2 regions of the Thioalkalivibrio sp. ALR17-21 genome follow, and region 1 is predicted to be linked to the other one. Evidence: riboswitches for the same ligand, from Rfam matches in the RefSeq annotation. Region 1 holds a riboswitch; the other holds the start of a gene.
What was found. A riboswitch is a leader RNA that binds a small molecule or an ion and turns the genes downstream of it on or off. The one in region 1 is predicted to bind cobalamin.

Region 1 (4,565 bases):
GCGAGGCTGGCCGAATACCGGGCACCCAGCTCCGCGGTACGGGATTCCTCGGGCTCAAGATCGGGGTTGCCGAATCCGGGGAAGTAGAGCTCATTGAAGGTGGGTGCCTTGAACGCGGTGCCGTAGCTGGCGCGCAGCCGCAGGGCGTCGGTGGCCTGCATGCCCCAGGCGACCTGCCCGGTGGTTTTGTCACCGAACTGCTCGTTGTCGTCGTAGCGCAGCGAGCCTTCCAGATCGTGGTTGCCGAGTTCGGTGCGCACGACCGAATAGACACCCACGTTATAACGTGAGTCTTCGTCGTAATCGGCGGTACTGTCGACACGGTCCTCGTAGGCATCCACCCCGGCGATCAGGTCGGTTCGCTCCCCCAGGCGGACATCGTTGCGCCAGGTCAGCTGATCCCGCCGAGTGTCGAATTGATCGACACTTCCCCCGGACACGCCGCCTTCCGTCACCTGGTCACCTTCATCCCGTGACTGGGCAAGCGTGAATTCTGTATCCCAGCGGTCGGTTAGCGGAACACGAATGCCGGCCCGGAGAGCGGCGTGCACAAAGTCCGTATAAGCTTGATCGTATGGAACCCCCGTGCCGAACTCGTCTGCATCGTATTCCGAGCGGCCTTCGGAATAGAGGACATTGCCGAAAAGTTCGATCCCGTTGTCGAGGCGGTGGGCAACCTTGCCGGCCAGCGAAGTGTTGTCATAGCCATCCGGATCGTCGTCACCCACGTCGTCCTGCACGTCGATGCCCTCGGTATCGAACATACTGACGGACAGGCTGTAATCGGTGCGCCCGGTGCCGCCGGCCACGCCGAGCCCGGCCTCCCAGGTGCTGAAGCTGCCGGCGCCAAGGAAGGCATTGACCCGCGGCGGCCCTTCGCGGCCCGCGCGGCTGAAGACCTGGGTCACCCCGCCGATGGCATCGGAGCCGTAGATGGAGGTGCGCGGCCCGCGCACGATCTCCACGCGATCGATCTCTTCGGGCGGCAGGAACTGCCAGCTGGCACCGCCGCTGGTGGCCGAGCCCATGCGCACGCCATCGATCAGCATCAGGTGGTGATCAGAGTTCGTTCCCCGAAGGAAGACACTGGACGTCTTGCCGAACGGGCCATTACCCGCCACCGAGACCCCGGCGCGCCCCTCCACCAGATCGGTGAACTGGCGCGGCTGCAGGCGTTCGATCTCTTCGCGGTCGATGACCGTCACCGAGGCCAGGGCCTCGTCCACGGTCTGGCTGAGACGGGTCGCAGTGACCTGAACGGGTTGCAGGGTCGCGGAGTCGGAGTCGGTGCCCGGCGCCTCGTCGGCCACGGCCGGGGACACGGCTGCAACGATGGCTGCGGAAAGGATGCTGCGTTTCATGTCTTCGGATCTCCCGGCGAGCCGCCCGCACGCCGCTGGTTCACGGGGATCGCGCCGGCGCGAGGGATGAAGACGAGGAACGCATTCCCGGCGGGAAACGGGTACGGGGACCCGTGGCGGGAACGGTCATCCGTCTCGCACGCCCTCCGCGTGCCGCACGACCATTCCCCGGCCGGTCTCCGGGCTGACGAGCGGGAGATTCCCGGCGGGCGGCGCCTTCCCGTGTCCATGACACAGTGGCATTCGGCCGCCAGCCTCGAGGATCCACTGCCGAAGGACTCCGGAATGGATCCGCGCTCGATCACCGTTGCGGGGGCAGCGCCGGACTCGCGCGTGAGCGCTCACCGGACTTCCCGTTTAACCCGGCGGCGAAACCGCCAGGGCACCGAGGAACGGGGCGCAGGGTACATGAGCCCCCCCTGATTTTCCACCCGTGCTCTCCGGCCGACCGCGCGGCGTTCAGTTCTGCCGCGCCTCCTCGGCCTGGCGATAGCGGGCGCCACGCCGCAGAAGGCGGCCCCATTCCTTGTCCTGGAGCATGGCGTCGAACTCGGGCGAGCGCTCGGCCCGCAGGGCCACGGGATGGTGGGATTCATCTCCGGTGTTCTGCGCCAGCATCGCCAGTCGCTCCGGGTTGGCCCCGTACTGACGCTGGAGGAATTCGCGCAGGCCCTCGGTCAGCGGGAGGTGATAGACCCGGGTCAGGCGCAGGGCCAGCCACTCGGCCGTCCGGCCGAGGTCCTGGCGCACCATGCGCACCATGGCCGATCCCAGCCCGGCCTTGGCGTCGGCACTCATGCCCACATACAGGCCGCCAAGATAGGCCGCCGGACTGGAATAGATCGCACGCTGGATACTCGGGTTGGTCAGATCCACCAGCGGGTCCAGCAACAGCGCCAGCTGGATCCCGATGCGCTTGGCGGTCTCGTTGTCGAGCGGTTTCTTGCCGAAATAGATGAAATCACCCTCGCGCCGGATCTGCAGCTCCTCGAGGTATTCGCACAGCCCGTCGGCCAGCTTGATCTTCTGGTTGTCATCCAGCTCGATCAGCTCCTCGGACACGCGGATGCGCCGCGCCGAACGCATTTCCCAGCGCCGCCCCCCCTTGCGGTCGCGTTCGCGGCGGCGCAGGGCTCCCCAGCGCTCCGCCGCGTCGCCATAGCGGCTCTGCGCCTGCATCAACCGGTTGCGCGCCTCGCGCAGCTCGTCCACCTGCGCCATCGCGACCCCCAGGATACGGCCGTCCGCGGTGCGGACGTCCGGTTCGGCCGCCAGCATGGCATGCAGGCCTGCCAGCACCTGCTGGCCCAGCACCGGCAGCGGTTCGCGCAGATGCTGCTGGGTGATGCCGCTGGTCTCGCTGTGTGCCAGCAACATGGCCAGCGAACGCAGACGACTGATGACCCCGGCCTGAGCCACGCGGAAGCGATTGCCCTGGTATTCCAGTCGATCCAGGGCCCGACCCAACTGCCACGACCCGGACCATTCGAAGGTCAGGCGCTTGATCTGACGGCCGTTGACCAGCTCGAAGGCGAGCACGAAGATCGCCTGCACGTCGTCCAGGCTGCAGCGGGACAGATCGTCGGCATCCGCCGCCGAGAACAGGCGCTCGAGGAACTGGTCGATGCGACGCACTCCCTCCTCGCGGGTGGGCGCAACCCCCTGCAGCCGGTCGCGCAGCAATTCCGCCAGCTCCGAATCCTCCGCATGCAGGCGCTCCAGCGCGGCCATGCGGGCATCGGCGGTGGCCTCCACCAGGTCCGCTACCCGCGCATGCAGCCCCAGGCGCCGGTAGATCTCGATCTGCTCGGCGGTGGAGGCCAGCGTCGGGTCACCGGTCATTTCGCGCACCGCGACCGCCACCGCCTCCGGCGATACCTCGACCTCGTGCAGCAGCACCGCCGCCGACTGCCGCCGCCGCATGTCCGGCGTCATCTCGCCCATGGCCAGGTCGCGGGTCGCGAACAGCAGATCCGGCAGCAAATCGATCGTGTTGCGCAGCTGGACCTGCGAGCGCTCCTGCCGCCTTCCCCGCGTGGCATCGGCGACGAAGCGGGCGATCAGGCCGATCACCCCGAACAGCAGGGTATAGACCGCGAAGAAGACGAAATTCTGGGTGGGAGCCGCATGGCCGAACCCGAGGAAGTAGCCGCCCTGCATCGCGAGGAAGGTCACGGGGCCGGCCGCCCACAAAAGCTGCAGCAGGTTCAGCGACCACGGGACCTTGCGGGCACTGGTCGCCACCTCGGTGATGCGGCTGCGTCCCGCAGCCTCGATCAGGACCTGGTCCTGAGTCGACTCCTGCGGTTCCGGGGCGCCCGGGGCCTCGGATTTGCGTTGACGAAAAAGGCGGAACACCCCTACTCCCCGAACACCGGAAACCCCGGTCAGTGTAAAGCGCGCAAGCCCCGCGCGTCGCCGTCAGCGACGACGGGAATCCACACTGGACCCGTGCCGGAGCCCGGGGTTCACCGCGCGGAAGAAATCAGCTCGTCCGCCGGCGGCACCGAACGCATCCCGGGGTCTTCCCGCCCGCAGAGATAGTCGCGGGTGAGCGGAACGGCATCCTGCCGGCGCGCCATCTGGATATGGAACACCACCTGCTTCCACCAGCGGAAGGTGCCCTCGCAGCTCGCCAGATAGAACTCCCACATGCGGCAGAAGCGTTCGTCGAAACTGGCCGCCGCGTCTTCACGGACTGCCTGAAAGCGCCGGTACCATTCGGCCAGGGTTTCGGCATAGTGCAGCCGCCAGAATTCGATGTCGGTGGTGTACAGCGGCGTGGGCTCCAGCGCTTCCATCACCTCGGACAGGGCGGGGGTGTAACCGCCGGGGAAGATGTATTTCTTCAGCCAGGGGTTGGCCGTGGCCGGCGGCTCCTGGCGACCGATGGTGTGGAGCACCGCGATCCCCTCTGGCTTGAGCAGCTCGTTGACCCGGTGGAAAAAGGTGCCGTAGTTCGGCTGCCCCACGTGTTCGAACATGCCGACACTGACGATCCGGTCGTACTGATCCTCGTGCTCGCGGTAATCCTGATAGAGAAACCGCACTTTATGCTCCAGACCCCGGCGCTTCGCCTCGTCCTGCGCTACCCGCAGCTGCTCGCGCGACAGGGTGATGCCGTCGACCCGAACATCCGCGTGCTCGGCCAGATACATCGCCAGCCCGCCCCAGCCGCAGCCAATGTCCAGCACGCGCATGCCG
Region 2 (4,565 bases), on a different contig from region 1:
GTGGCATCAAAGCCGAAGTCCGCGGCCTCGAGGAAGGTGTTGGAGCGGTCCATCTCGAACTTGCTTTCGTAGACCTGGTAATTCAGCTCCAGGGTGTCGCTCACGAACCATTCGGCGGCCACGGCCAGATCGCGCCGGTCGCTGTCCTCGCTGCGCTGTGCCGGGAACTGCAGGGCGCGCACCGGATCGCCATTGTTGTTCGTGTAGCCGGTGGCCACCGGCGGGCGCTCGTGCAGGAAGCGCCGCTCGCGCTCTTCGCGCAGCAGGCCGGCCTCCAGCTCCACGTTGAAGTCGTCGGTGAACCAGTGGCTGACGCCGGCGCGCAGGTTGTAGACCCGCGCGCTCTCGCGGCGGTCCTCGTCGAAGGCATAGCGGTCCTGGATCGCGTGGTCATCCTCCAGCGCGCCGGACTCCGACGGCCGCACCCGGTCGCCCTGCTCGGGGATGCGCACGTCGGCCGTGGCGTCTTCGGAATAGGCCTCGCGGTCCAGCACATCCGCCAGCAGCCGGAACCGGGTGTCGCGGGTGCCGCCGCCCAGAAACAGCGAACCGTTGATGCGCTCCCCGCCATCGGCGCTGGCGGGCATGCCGCCCTGCAGCTCCACGCTGCCTTCGAAGCCCGCATCCGGCTGGCGGGTGATCACGTTGATCACGCCGGCCACCGCATCCGAGCCGTACACCACGCTGCCGGGGCCCTTCACGATCTCGATGCGCTCCACGTGGCTGACCGGGATGCGGTTGAGCTCGAACCCCCGGCCGGACGTGCCGCTGACCCGACGGCCATCCAGCATGTAGATGATGTCCGCGCGGCCGCCGCCGCGGATCGAGAACCGGTTGCCGTCGGCACCGGTAAACAGGCTGGATCCGGCCTGCAGGGCCTCGTCCAGCATGGTCGCCCCGCTGCGACGGATGTTCTTGCCGGTGATCACTTCGGTGGAGGCGGGCGTGTTCTCCACCAGGCGCTCGGTGCGGGTCGCCGCCGTTACGCTGATCTCGGGCAGCACCTGTGCGGAATCGTCGGGGTCTTCTTCGCCGGTGGCCGGCGGTGCCGCCAGCAACAAGGGCACGGCCGCGGCACCGCCTAGCAGGGCCGCGGGAAACATCTTCTTCGGGAACATTGCGAACTCTCTTTGCGCACCGCCCGTGCGCCGTGGTCGTGGGTGTCGACCGCGGGGGTGCGGGCGTGCGCCATCGTCGGCGCGTCGTGAACCGATGCGCAGCGATGCCGATTCGCCCGGTGATACCGCTCCCCGCGGTTCTCCGTTGTCCTCCGGGCCGGTCTCCGGGCTTGCGGGCTGGAGCCGTTGGCTCCGGGGCAGACCACCTTCCCGCGAAGTACGCCCTGAACGGACGCGTTCTTCGCAGTGGTTCGCGAGGGTCTGCCGTGACCCGCCTACCGTTGCGGGGGCAGCGCCGGACTTGTGCGCAGGTCGAGGCCGGGCACGCACCGGACTTCCCGTTTCACTCGTCGTCGGGATGGCGACGAAGCACCCGGGGGAGACGGAATATTAGTGATGGCTAATGTGTGGTGTCAAACCAACAGTGTCCGGGTGACCCACGGTCGTGGCCGCGGTCAGTGCCTGGCATGTGGTTTGCAAAGGGATCCATTCGGGTGGATTAAAAAAGGGCCGCCGGGTCGGTGCGGGGGGCACCGAGAGCCGACGGCAAAATCCAGAAGAGATGGAGGAGAGAAGGGGCCAGGGGGCCCCTGCATGGCGAACCGACGCTGAGCTGCCGTCGACTCGACAATGGGAATTATACACGGCCGCAAATTGGAATCAATCCATATTCGAAAATTTTTTGGAGATAATTTTCCCCTTTTGACAGTGACTTGCGAGCGTTCGGGTGTCACAGGTGGCATTTTCATTTATTAGTGACTGCCAATATTCGCAGTTTGAGTGGTCAGCTGATCGGCGGCATCGGCATGTGGCCGCGTCATGGCGGGAAATACGAGTTGGCAGGGAGATTGCTTCTTCCGGGCAGGATCATCAGCAAGAGGCCGACAGACCATGACGATGCACCTGAGAATGATCGATTGCGGCGGTCACCTGGACGCCGAAGCCCGCAAGCAGCACGAGCGTGAGCAGGTGGTCTTTCAGCGCCTGCTGGAGTCCCACGAAGCAATCCGCAGGGAGCTGGAGTTCATCGAGGGTGGTACCCGGACGGTGACGACGGCAACGGATCCGGAACTCGCCGCGCTGCTGCGGGTGCACGTGCCGGAACTGCATCGGCGGCTGCGCGAGAGCGCCCACCTGCGCGATCGTGATCCGCTGTATCGCACCCTTTTCGAGCAGCGCGGGCGCATCGAAGTGCACGTGGAAGAGCGCCCGGACGGCGTGGTGGTGGACGAGGTCAGCGAGGACCCGGATCTGGCGCACAAGCTGCGCGAGCACGCCACGCAGGTGAACACCTTCGTGCTGGCGGCGCGCGAGCTCGCTCGCCAGTACCCGCCGGTGATGGCCGATGATGCGGTGTCCGAGCGGGTCGGCCGGGTGGCCTGATGGCGGTCGGCCGCGCCGGTTGTGGAAACCTTGAGCCGGACCGGAACGTGGCGGGCGTCCCGAAACGGAGCTTGCCAAATCCCCGTACGGGGCCTACAAGAATGGGTGGAGTCCACACAACCCTGGAGGTTGATATGTCCCCATCCATGCGTTCAGCACTGTTGGCCGGCGGCCTGATGACTCTGGCCGCCGCACCCCTTCACGCCGATTCGGCCACGTTCAACACACCCAGCCTGACACCCGAAATCGCGACCAAGGCCGTCGAGGCCGCGGTGGATGCCTGTCGTGATCGCAACGCACAGGTAACCGCAGCGGTGGTCGACCGCTTCGGGACGACCCAGGCTCTCAAGCGGGATCGGTTCGCCGGTCCGCACACCGTCGGCACTGCACAGAGCAAGGCCTGGACGGCGGTCAGCTTCCGTACCGATACGCTGGAGCTGCGCGATGATGCCTTCCCGGGCGAGGTCAGCTACGGCATCCAGCACCTGCCCAACGTCACCATCCTCGGCGGCGGCGCTCAGATCACCTCCGACGGGCGCATCGTCGCGGGCATCGGGGTGTCGGGCAGTCCCAGCGGCGAGGTCGACCACCAGTGCGCCATGGATGCGATCGACGCCATCCAGGACGATCTGCTCTGACGGTGCATCACCCGGCCCTGCCCGTACCGGGGAGGGCCGGTTTCAGCGGCGCTTCTTGCGCCCGCGCCGGCGGCGGCCGACCTTGACCCGCTCCGCCGCCGCCTGCAGATGCGCACGGGCCTCTTCCGGCACCCGGTGCGAACAGCGCACGCGAACGCCGTCGCGGCCACGCACCGCGGTGATCCTGCCGCCCTGCAGCCCGTGGCGGCTGACCACCTCGCGCACCGCGTGCAGGAAATTGCGCGGCGGATCCCCGCGGGTGGTGTGCACGCTGCCGTCTTCTTCGATCACCACGCTGAAGAGGATGCTCACCTGCCATACCAGCAGAACGGCGGCGATGATCAGAAAGCCGATCATCAGCACAAAGGCGATAAACATCATCAGCGCAGCACGAAGACCGAAACCGGGAGGCGCCGGGCGAGCTCACCCGCATTCGAACTGATCAGATGCAATCGGTCGGCCACGCCCGGGATGTGCGAGGCCATCACCACCAGGTTGGCATCCAGTTCCTTCTGCGCCTGAGCCAGCTTGTCATCCAGCTCCACCGCCACGTCGTTGCTGTGCATCAGCTTCGAATCGGTGCGAATGCCGTATTTCTCGCCCTGTTCGCGGGCGAAGTCCGCCAGATGCCTTTCCATTTCCTCCGGGGTCCGGGCGGCACGGTTGGCCAGGCTCCCCGAAACCGTCACGTAGTACACCGTGGCGTCGTACTCCCGTGCCATCCTGGCCGCGATTTCGAGGCTGTTCTGCAGCTTGTCGGTGTGTTCGAGATCCACCGGGATCATGATTCGTTCAAACATGGTTGTTTCCTTAACGGTTCGGTCGGCCCGCCCGACCTTCCAGCCGTATAGCAGATTCCGGCGGGGCGGGGCAGTCGGCTGACGGCCACGGTGATATGGTTTCACAGTTTTCGTCCCGGAGGATATGCGTTGGCAGCGGAAACAGGGGGCGGGGAAGACCCGTACAAGGTCCGGCTGACCCCGGCGTTCTCCGTACTGGTGGGGGGGCACCGCGGGCAGCGGCTGGAGCGCAACTGGCTGTCGCACGGAGATACCGAAGCCCGCCGGGCCAGTCTGCAGGCCACCCTGGAGCGGGTGCTGCGGCGGCTGTACGGCGCGGCCGCGGAACGTTTCGCCAGTACCGATGCGGTGTACGCGGACGTATCGCCGGTGATGCGGCTGATCACCGGGCGTGCCACCGGGACCAACGAGCTGGCGCGGTCCGCGGCCGCGCGCCTGGATGTGGACCTGCATCTGATGTCCACCAGCCCCGAGACGGCCGGCGAGCCGGGAGCGCATGCCCGCCGTGGCGTGGTGCTGGGGGCCGAGCCCGTTCATGGTGCGGAGGACCCGCCCGAGTCGGTGCACCGCCTGCGGGATGACCTGGCGCTGACGTTTTCGGACATGCTGGTGGCCGTGTGGGACGG

Region 2: another riboswitch for cobalamin. It lies ahead of G020_RS0111670 (TonB-dependent siderophore receptor); the one in region 1 lies ahead of G020_RS0106470 (TonB-dependent receptor domain-containing protein).

What each region holds. Positions count from the first base shown of each region.
Region 1 is NZ_ATUL01000009.1:13,251-17,815, reverse strand. Features, by position in the region: gene G020_RS0106470 (TonB-dependent receptor domain-containing protein) at 1-1,361, opposite strand, end outside; cobalamin riboswitch at 1,514-1,766, opposite strand; gene G020_RS0106465 (hypothetical protein) at 1,821-3,719, opposite strand; gene G020_RS0106460 (cyclopropane-fatty-acyl-phospholipid synthase family protein) at 3,830-4,565, opposite strand, start outside.
Region 2 is NZ_ATUL01000024.1:8,233-12,797, reverse strand. Features, by position in the region: gene G020_RS0111670 (TonB-dependent siderophore receptor) at 1-1,118, opposite strand, end outside; cobalamin riboswitch at 1,256-1,510, opposite strand; gene G020_RS0111665 (hypothetical protein) at 2,010-2,501, shown strand; gene G020_RS0111660 (heme-binding protein) at 2,636-3,139, shown strand; gene G020_RS0111655 (DUF3634 family protein) at 3,182-3,520, opposite strand; gene G020_RS0111650 (universal stress protein) at 3,520-3,939, opposite strand; gene G020_RS0111645 (hypothetical protein) at 4,069-4,565, shown strand, end outside.